4 regions of the Quadrisphaera sp. DVD1 genome follow, and region 4 is predicted to be linked to each of the others. Evidence: riboswitches for the same ligand, from Rfam matches in the RefSeq annotation. Region 4 holds a riboswitch; each other region holds the start of a gene.
What was found. Region 4 has a riboswitch for S-adenosylmethionine ahead of AC5FZL_RS09385 (flavin reductase family protein). Riboswitches for the same ligand answer to the same signal wherever they lie in the genome.
Positions count from the first base shown of each region.

Region 1 (2,189 bases), on a different contig from region 4:
CCAGGCGTCGAGCTGCTTGCGCGGCTGGCTGGCGCCGCCGGGCATGACCACGGCGCCCACGTACGGCGCCTGGAAGACGCGGAACGGCGTCTCGCGGAAGTAGTCGGTGCACTCGACCAGCTCGACGCCGAAGCGCAGGTCGGGCTTGTCCGAGCCGTAGCGGGCCATCGCCTCGGCGTAGGGCATCCGCGGGATCGGGGTGTCGATCTCGTGGCCGATGAGCTTCCACAGCGCCACGAGGACGTCCTCGGCGAGGGCGATGACGTCGTCCTGCTCGACGAAGCTCATCTCCACGTCGAGCTGGGTGAACTCGGGCTGCCGGTCGGCGCGGAAGTCCTCGTCGCGGTAGCAGCGGGCCAGCTGGTAGTAGCGCTCCAGGCCGCCCACCATGAGCAGCTGCTTGAACAGCTGCGGGCTCTGCGGCAGCGCGTACCAGGAGCCCGGCGCCAGGCGCGCCGGCACGAGGAAGTCGCGGGCGCCCTCGGGGGTGGAGCGGGTGAGGGTCGGCGTCTCCACCTCGGTGAAGCGGTGCGCGGCGAGCACCTCGCGCGCGGCCCGGTTGGCCTCGCTGCGCAGGCGGATCGTCGCGGCCGGGCCGGGGCGGCGAAGGTCCAGGTAGCGGTAGCGCAGGCGCACCTCCTCGCCGGGGGCGCGCTCGGCCGCCTCGGCGGTGGCCTCGATCGGGAACGGCAGCGGTGCGGCCTCGTTGAGCACGGTCAGCTGCGCGGCGTCGACCTCGACCTCGCCGGTGGGCAGCGCCGGGTTCTCGTTGCCGACCGGGCGCAGGCGCACCGGACCGGTGACCTGGACGCAGTACTCGTTGCGCAGCCCGTGGGCGCCGGAGGACTCGAGCAGCTCGTCGCGCACGACCACCTGCACGGTCCCGGAGGCGTCGCGCAGGTCGAGGAAGGCCACGCCGCCGTGATCGCGCCGCCGCCCCACCCAGCCTGCGAGGGTCACGGTCTGGCCGTCGTGGCTGGCGCGCAGGGTGCCGGCCTCGTGGGTGCGGAGCACGCAGGGGTCCTTCCGGGGAGGGTGCTGGAGGCTCGGTCGGAGCCTGGCTCGATGGTAGTGCGCGCTGCTAGCGTGCCCGGCAGGTCACGAGCGCCAGCGCGAACCCCCGGGTCGCTGGCCGGCAACCCTCCTGTCGCGGTGGGGTGCCCCGGGTGAAGACCTGGACGCGCCAGCCGGGAGCCCCCGGGCGCGTCAAGCGCGGACGACGCCCGTCCTCCGCGCCCGTGACGACGCCTCCACGGGGCGTCCGACGCCGAGGAGCCTCCTCATGAGCACCAGCGCCCCCACCCCCACCCCCACGTCCGGCCACAGCGCGGCGCGGGCCGCCTCCCCCGAGCCGCCCTTCCACGCCGACCACGTCGGCAGCCTGCTGCGGCCGCCGGCGCTGCGCGAGGCCCGGGCGCGGTTCGCCGCCCGGGAGATCGACGCCGAGGCGCTGCGCGCCCTGGAGGACGAGGCGGTCCGCGAGGTGGTGCGCCGCCAGGGCGAGGTGGGCCTGCGCGTGGCCACGGACGGCGAGCTGCGCCGCCACTACTGGCACGAGGACTTCATCTTCAGCCTCGAGGGGATCGAGCCCGCCGGGGCGTTCTCCATCCCCTTCGTCGGCCAGGACGGCGAGCAGATCGACGTGCCGCTGACGCTCGCGCGCGCCAGCAGCCGCGTGCGCCTGGGCGAGACGGTCTTCGCCGACCACCTCGCCTTCCTCCAGCAGGCGGTCGCCGAGGCCGGCACGGGGGCGACCCCGAAGCTGACCATCCCCTCGCCCAACCACGTCCACAACACCTTCGCGCCGCTGCAGACCGAGGGCGTCTACGACGACGAGGCGGAGCTGCGGGCCGACATCGCCGCGGCCTACCGCGAGCAGATCGCGCGCGTCCACGCCGCGGGGCTGGAGTACCTGCAGATCGACGACGTGAGCCTCACCTTCTTCGGCGACGAGCAGTACCGCGGCCGCGGCGAGGCGGCGCTGAGCGGCTTCATCGACCAGTTCAACGCCGCACTGCTCGGGCGCCCGCAGGGGCTGACCGTCGCCACGCACCTGTGCCGCGGCAACTTCCGGTCCGGCTGGGCGCTCTCGGGCGCCTACGACGTCGTGGCCGAGCAGCTGTTCAACACCCTCGACGTCGACGGCTACTTCCTCGAGTTCGACGACGAGCGCTCGGGCTCGCTCGACG
Region 1 covers NZ_JBZYWI010000114.1:7,371-9,559, reverse strand. Annotated here, with positions in the region: partial or broken gene aspS (aspartate--tRNA ligase) at 1-1,014, opposite strand, end outside; SAM riboswitch class IV at 1,097-1,219, shown strand; gene AC5FZL_RS12510 (5-methyltetrahydropteroyltriglutamate--homocysteine S-methyltransferase) at 1,283-2,189, shown strand, end outside.
Region 1: another riboswitch for S-adenosylmethionine. It lies ahead of AC5FZL_RS12510 (5-methyltetrahydropteroyltriglutamate--homocysteine S-methyltransferase); the one in region 4 lies ahead of AC5FZL_RS09385 (flavin reductase family protein).

Region 2 (2,189 bases), on a different contig from region 4:
CGTGCCCGCGTACCTCGAGGCGGGCCGCCTGACCGCAGGCGACGTCCACTGGGCGCGCGTGCAGGGCGAGCTGGTGCCCGTCGGCGAGACCGAGTTCGCCCGCGACGCGACCTTCGGGTACGCCGCCTCGGACCTGCGCGCGTTCGTGGCCGAGCGCAGCCGCGCCGGCGGGGGCGCCCTGCGGGCCGAGGACGTCGTCAGCATCGGCCTGGACGACGTCCGCCTCGGCGGGCCGGAGCGGGTCGCCGAGATCCTCTCCGGGGTCACCGGCGGGCGGTTCGTCGTCGTCAACGCCACCGAGTACTCCGACCTCGAGGTCGTGGTCCTCGGCCTGCTGGAGGCCGAGGCGGCCGGGCGCTCCTTCCTGCACCGCACCGGTCCGTCCTTCGTGCGCGCGCTGGCCGGGATCGAGCCGCAGGAGCCGCTGTCGGCGGAGCAGGTCTGGAGCGGGCGGGCGGCGCGGGCCGGCTCCGCCCACGGCCTCGTCGTGGTCGGCTCGCACGTCGGGCTGAGCAGCCGGCAGGTGGAGGGCGCGCGGGCGCGCGGCGGCTTCACCGAGGTCGAGCTCGACGTGCGGCGCCTGGCCGACGCCGAGCAGCGCGACGCCCACGTCGCGGAGGCCACCGACCGCGTGGTCGCGGCCCTGGCGTCCACCGACGTGCTGCTGTACACCAGCCGCGCGCTGCTGCGGGGCGCCGACGCGGACGCCAGCCTGGCGATCGCCCGCGCCACCTCCGCCGCGGTCGTGCAGGTGGTCCGGGGCGCGCTGGCGGCCCGGCCCGCGTGGGTCGTCGGCAAGGGCGGCATCACCTCCCACGACGTCGCGGTGCGCGGGCTCGGCATCCGCCGCGCGACCGTCCTGGGGCAGCTCCTGCCGGGGCAGGTGTCGGTGTTCGAGCCGGTCGAGGCCGCGCCCGAGGTGGTGGGCACCCCCTACGTCGTCTTCGCCGGCAACGTGGGCGACGAGCAGACGCTGGCGCACGTCGTCGACGTGATGCGGGGCGGTCCCGGCGCGGTTTGACACGCTCGGACGCGCTCGGGTTCACTTCGATCCGACCATCCCGAGCGGCTGAGAGACCTGGCTCCGCGACGCCGCAGCAACCACCCCGCAGGGGCCGGTGCTACCGCCAGGACCGATGGAGGAACACCGCGCTCGCCGCGGCCGCTCCCCTCGCACGCCCTCCGAGGAGCCGACCGTTTCCACCGACCTGCCCACCGACCTGCCCACCGACCTGCCCAGCAGCGACCAGCCGCACCTGACCACCCTGCTCGACGAGCAGCGCCGCTTCCCCCCGCCGCCGGAGCTCGCCGCGAGCGCCAACCTCGGCGCGGAGGCCTACGCGAGGGCGGCCGCCGACCCGCTGGCCTTCTGGGCCGAGCAGGCCGGCCAGCTCACGTGGGACACCCCCTGGCACACGGTGCTCGACTGGCGGCCCGCCACGCCCGGCGCGGACGGCGAGCTCAGCGTCCCGGCCGCGCAGTGGTTCCTCGGCGGCCGGCTCAACGCGGCCGTCAACTGCCTCGACCGGCACGTGGACGCCGGCCGCGGGGGCAAGGTCGCCCTGCACTTCGAGGGCGAGCCCGGTGACCGGCGCACCTACACCTACGCGCAGCTGCTGGCGGAGGTCTCCCGCGCCGCCAACGCCCTGACCGACCTCGGGGTCGGGCCGGGCGACCGCGTGGTGATCTACATGCCGGTGATCCCCGAGACCCTCATCGCCACCCTCGCCGTCGCCCGGATCGGGGCCGTGCACTCGCTGGTCTTCGGCGGCTTCTCCGCCGAGGCGCTGCGGTTCCGGGTCGCCGACACGGGCGCCAAGGTCGTCGTGGCCACCGACGGGCAGTTCCGGCGCGGCCGCGCGGTCGGCGTCAAGGCCGCCGTGGACGAGGCGGTGGCCGGCCTGGACCACGTCGAGCACGTGCTCGTCGTCCGCCGCACCGGCGACGCGCTCGCCGAGCCCGCGCCGTGGACGCCGGGGCGCGACGTGTGGTGGCACGAGAGCGTGGCCGTCGCCGAGCCCGTCCACGAGCCGGAGGCGTTCGACGCCGAGCACCCGCTGTTCGTCATCTACACGTCGGGGTCCACCGGGCGGCCCAAGGGGCTGCTGCACACCACCGGCGGCTACCTCACGCACGCGCGCTACGCGCACTGGGCGCACTTCGACGCCAAGCCCGAGACCGACGTCCAC
Region 2 covers NZ_JBZYWI010000024.1:9,085-11,273, forward strand. Annotated here, with positions in the region: gene AC5FZL_RS04560 (four-carbon acid sugar kinase family protein) at 1-1,021, shown strand, start outside; SAM riboswitch class I at 1,054-1,143, shown strand; gene acs (acetate--CoA ligase) at 1,137-2,189, shown strand, end outside.
Region 2: another riboswitch for S-adenosylmethionine. It lies ahead of acs (acetate--CoA ligase); the one in region 4 lies ahead of AC5FZL_RS09385 (flavin reductase family protein).

Region 3 (2,189 bases), on a different contig from region 4:
CGCGACGCCTCGCCCCCGTCGGCTCCGATGACCACGGTGCGACCGGCCCTGGGCCGGGTCCTGTCCATGACGGCGCTCCTGCGGCCCGGGAGGAGACCGCCCCGGCGCCGGGCCAGGCGCCGCAGCGGCGCGGTGCCCCTCCATGGTCCTCCCGCGCCCACCGCGTGAGAAGCCCCCGCGGCCGTCAGCCGAGGCCGTGGCGGCGGGCCCAGACCTCCAGCGGCTCGGCCTCCGGGCGCGGCCCGGTGGGGCGGGGCAGCAGCGGCCCGGCGGGCGGGGTCGGCGACGAGGACCTCGTCTCGGCCTCGCGCACGAGCATCTCGACGAGGTCCGCGACCAGCTTCTCGGTCTCGGTGTCCACGGGACCACCGTGGACGCCGGGCGGGGGCCGCGTCCACCGCAGCCGCACCCAATCAGGGGACGCCGTCCGCCCGCCGCGCCGATACCGTCCACGGCGTGAGCACGAGCGGCGGTGAGGGCGAGCGGCAGCAGCCGCCCCCGGCGACGTCCAGCCGCGCCCGCGACCTCAGCCGGGCCCGCAGGCCGCGCCCGAAGGCGCCGGAGACGGGACGCCGCCACCACATCGGCGACGCCCCCGCCGTGATGAGCGTGCTGCGCCCGGACGGCAGCGTGGGCACGACGCGCACGTCACCGGTCCAGCTCGCCGACCGCAACGACGCCCAGCTCGCGCGCCTCGGCGAGGAGCTGGCGCGCGACATGGCCCGGGCCGCGGCGGCGATGGCGTTCGAGGAGGCCGCCCACCTGCGCGACGAGGTCGCCGCGGTCCGCGCCGAGCAGGAGCGCCGTCTCACAGGGCGAGACGGCACGTCCACCACCTGACACGTTGCGGTTGACACCCGGGCCGCTGCTCGGGTTCACTGGCGCCGACCATCCAGAGCGGCCGAGAGACCTGGCTCAGCGACGCCGCAGCAACCACCCCTCGGGGAAGGTGCTACCGCCAGGACCGATGGAGGAACACCGTGCTCCGCTGCGTCGTCATCCGGCTCACCCGCCGCGCCCACGTCGATCTGCACCGCACCGCCAGCGGCCTCTGCCCGCGCTGAGGGCCCCACCCTCCCCTCCCACGGCCTCCGCCGTGGTCGACCCAGCGCGCCCCGTCCAGGAGCAGACCGTGAGCACCACCGTGAGCAACCCCGTGACCCACCCCGTCACCCACCCCCCGACCGGCAGCCCGACCAGCACCGCCGTCGACGCGCCCCGCCCCGGGTCCGCCGTCGGCGTGGCGCTGCGCGGGGTCACCCGCGCCTTCGGCCAGCACGTCGTCCTGGCCGACGTCGACCTCGACGTCGCGCCGGGCGAGATCGTCGCCCTGCTCGGCCCCTCGGGCTGCGGCAAGTCGACGCTGCTGCGCGCCGTCGCGGGCCTCGACGCCCCCACCGCCGGCCAGGTGCTGCTCGACGGCTCGGCCGTGGCCGGCCTCGACGGCCGCTGCGCGGTCGCCTTCCAGGAGCCGCGGCTGCTGCCCTGGCGCTCGCTGTCCGGCAACGTCGCCCTGGGGCTTCCCCGCGGCACGGCGAAGCCCGCCGGTCGCCAGCGCGTGGCCGAGCTGCTCGACCAGGTGGGCCTGTCGGCGTTCGCCGGGCACCGCCCGCGCAGCGTGTCCGGCGGCATGGCCCAGCGGGCCGCGCTGGCCCGCGCCCTGGCCCGCCGCCCCGGCGTCCTCGTCCTGGACGAGCCGTTCGCCGCGCTCGACGCCCTGACCCGGCTGCGCATGCAGGACCTCCTCCTCGAGCTCCTGGCCGCGACGCCGACCACGGTGCTGCTCGTCACCCACGACGTCGACGAGGCCCTGCACCTGGCCGACCGGGTCGTCGTCCTGGGCCCCGACCCCGCGGCGCCGGGCGCCGGCGCCGGGGTCCGGTCGGTCACCACCGTGCCGGTCGCGCGCCCCCGCGACCGGGGCGACGCGCGCCTGGCCGAGCTCCGCGCCGACCTGCTCGAGCAGCTCGGCGTCGCCCGCAGCTGAGGCCCGCCGGCCTCCTGCTCCCCGCAGCTCCCGGCGCGCCCGCGGCGCGCCGTCCCCGACCCCTGCCCCACCCCAGCCGAAGGACCGCCCGATGAAGCTCCGCCCCGCCGCCCTCGCCCTCCCCCTGGCCGTCCTCCTCCTGTCCAGCTGCGTCGCGGGCGAGGACGCCTCCGGCGACGCCCCGGCCTCCGGCGGGGGCGAC
Region 3 covers NZ_JBZYWI010000024.1:2,372-4,560, forward strand. Annotated here, with positions in the region: gene AC5FZL_RS04520 (universal stress protein) at 1-68, opposite strand, end outside; gene AC5FZL_RS04525 (hypothetical protein) at 185-361, opposite strand; gene AC5FZL_RS04530 (UvrB/UvrC motif-containing protein) at 457-840, shown strand; SAM riboswitch class I at 886-974, shown strand; gene AC5FZL_RS04535 (ABC transporter ATP-binding protein) at 1,133-1,987, shown strand; gene AC5FZL_RS04540 (aliphatic sulfonate ABC transporter substrate-binding protein) at 2,079-2,189, shown strand, end outside.
Region 3: another riboswitch for S-adenosylmethionine. It lies ahead of AC5FZL_RS04535 (ABC transporter ATP-binding protein); the one in region 4 lies ahead of AC5FZL_RS09385 (flavin reductase family protein).

Region 4 (2,189 bases):
GCGAGCGCGGGGACCACCTGCGGCGGGGCGGCGAACGACGGGTAGCCGCGGTACGGGCCCTCGGCGGGGGCCAGGGGCGTCTCGAGGTGGCAGATCGCGAGGTCGGCGCCGGCCACCCGGGGCCGCACGGCCGCCAGCTGGGGCGCGAAGTCGAGCCCGCCGTCGGCGCCGTCCCCGCCGTCCCCGCCGTCTGCGCGGGCCTGCTCCCACAGCGCCGGGTGCAGCAGGACGTCACCGGTGGCCACGAGCGAGAGCGTCCGCGGTTCCGGGGCGCTCGGCTCCGCTGCCGAGGGCGCGGAGGCGCTGGGGCCCGCTGGCGCGCCGTCCGGCCCGCCGGAGCAGCCGGCCAGGAGGACGGCGCCGAGCAGCAGCCCGGCGCCCCGGCGGCGGCTCAGGAGACCTCGCGCAGCGCCCCGGTGCGCACGTCGTAGACGAAGCCGCGCACGGAGTCCTTGTGCGGGATGGACGGGTCGGCCTGGATCCGGGCGATGCTCTGCCGCACGTCGGCGTCGAGGTCGGTGAAGGCCTCGGCCGCCCAGGCGGGCTTGACGCCGGTCTCCGCCTCGATCGAGCGGCGGAACTCGTCGTCGGTGAAGGTGAGCATCCCGCAGTCCGTGTGGTGGATCAGCACGACCTCGGTCGTGGCGAGCAGGCGCTGGCTGATCGCGAGGGAGCGCAGCTCGTCGGCGGTGATGACGCCGCCGGCGTTGCGGATGACGTGCGCGTCGCCCTCGGCGAGGCCGAGCAGTCCGTAGACGTTCAGGCGCGCGTCCATGCACGCGACGACGGCCACGTGCCTGGCCGGGGGCAGCGGCAGGTCGCCCTGGTCGAAGGACGCGGCGTAGCGCTGGGCGTTGGCGAGGAGCTCGTCGGTGGCGGACATGCGGAGCCTTCCGGAGGTGGGGCGGGAGGCCGAGGCTCGCCGCGCGCCGAGTGCGTGTCAACCCTGCGCGCCTCGTCGAGGAATTCCCGTCCCCGCGCGTCGCTTGACGCCGCCCCGCATTTCCCCATAACGTTCCCCTCGCCCATCCAGAGCGACTGAGAGACCTGGCTCGCCGACGTCGCAGCAACCACCCCTCGGGGAAGGTGCTACCGCCAGGACCGATGGAGGAACACCATGCTCCGCAGCACCCCGGCGCCCTCGCGCGCCGCCGGCACCTTCCTGGTGAGCAGGCGCCACGTCGACCTGTCGATGCAGGCCAGCGCCATGTGTCGGGCCTGACCGCCCCACATCCCCCGGTCACTCCCCGGCGCTGAGCGCGCTCGCGCGGCGCCATCCCACCAGAACCCCAGGAGCACGTGTGCCCACCCCCGTGGGTGTCTCCGTCGACCTCCGAAGCGCTTTCCGTCCTGCATCCTCCAGCGTCTGGGTGCTCACGACCGCGCATTCTTCGGAGCCCGTCGGATTCACCGCCATCTCTGTCGTGTCCGTTTCTCTGGAACCCCCTTTCGTGTCGTTCAACATCTCGAAGACCTCCTCGTCCCTGAGGGCCTTCTTCGAGTCGCGGACGTTCGCGGCGCACCTGCTCGCCGACGACCAGGAGCACGTCGCCCGCACCTTCTCCGGCCCCGCCGCGCAGCGCTTCTCCGGCGCCGCCGCGTGGTCCTGGGACGAGCGCGGCCTGCCCGACCTGGCTGGGGCGGTGGCCCGCCTCAGCGGCCGCATCCCCTCCTTCGTCGACGTCGGCGACAGCCTCATCGCCCTCGGCCAGGTCACCGCGGTCACCTCCACCGACCGCATCCCCCTGGTCCACCGCGACCGCACCTACGCCCCAGCCGCCGTCCCCGTCGGCGCCTGAGACCCCACCCCCCAGCACCACCTCGTCTGCGCGCCGCCCGGCGCGCGGACGCCCCCTGCCCTCTTCCGCCCGACCCGCCCCTGGAGGCACCCCGTGAGCACCCCGCACCGCCGACGACCCAGCACCGCCCTCGCCGCCACCGGCCTGACCGCGCTCGGCGCGCTGTCCCTCTCCGCGTGCGGCCTCGCCGGCGGCGACGCCTCTGCCGAGGCCGGCACCGAGGACCGCTCCATCTCGATCATCGCCACCGACACCCCGGCCTACTCCGAGCCGCTGGAGCTCGCCAGCGACCGGCTGGAGGAGGAGGGCTACGACGTGGAGATCACCTACGTCACCGACATCGTCCAGCCCAACCACGCCGTCTCGCGCGGGGAGGCCGACTACAACTTC
Region 4 covers NZ_JBZYWI010000066.1:2,215-4,403, forward strand. Annotated here, with positions in the region: gene AC5FZL_RS09375 (CapA family protein) at 1-245, opposite strand, end outside; gene AC5FZL_RS09380 (beta-class carbonic anhydrase) at 392-883, opposite strand; SAM riboswitch class I at 1,023-1,111, shown strand; gene AC5FZL_RS09385 (flavin reductase family protein) at 1,314-1,799, shown strand; gene AC5FZL_RS09390 (MetQ/NlpA family ABC transporter substrate-binding protein) at 1,893-2,189, shown strand, end outside.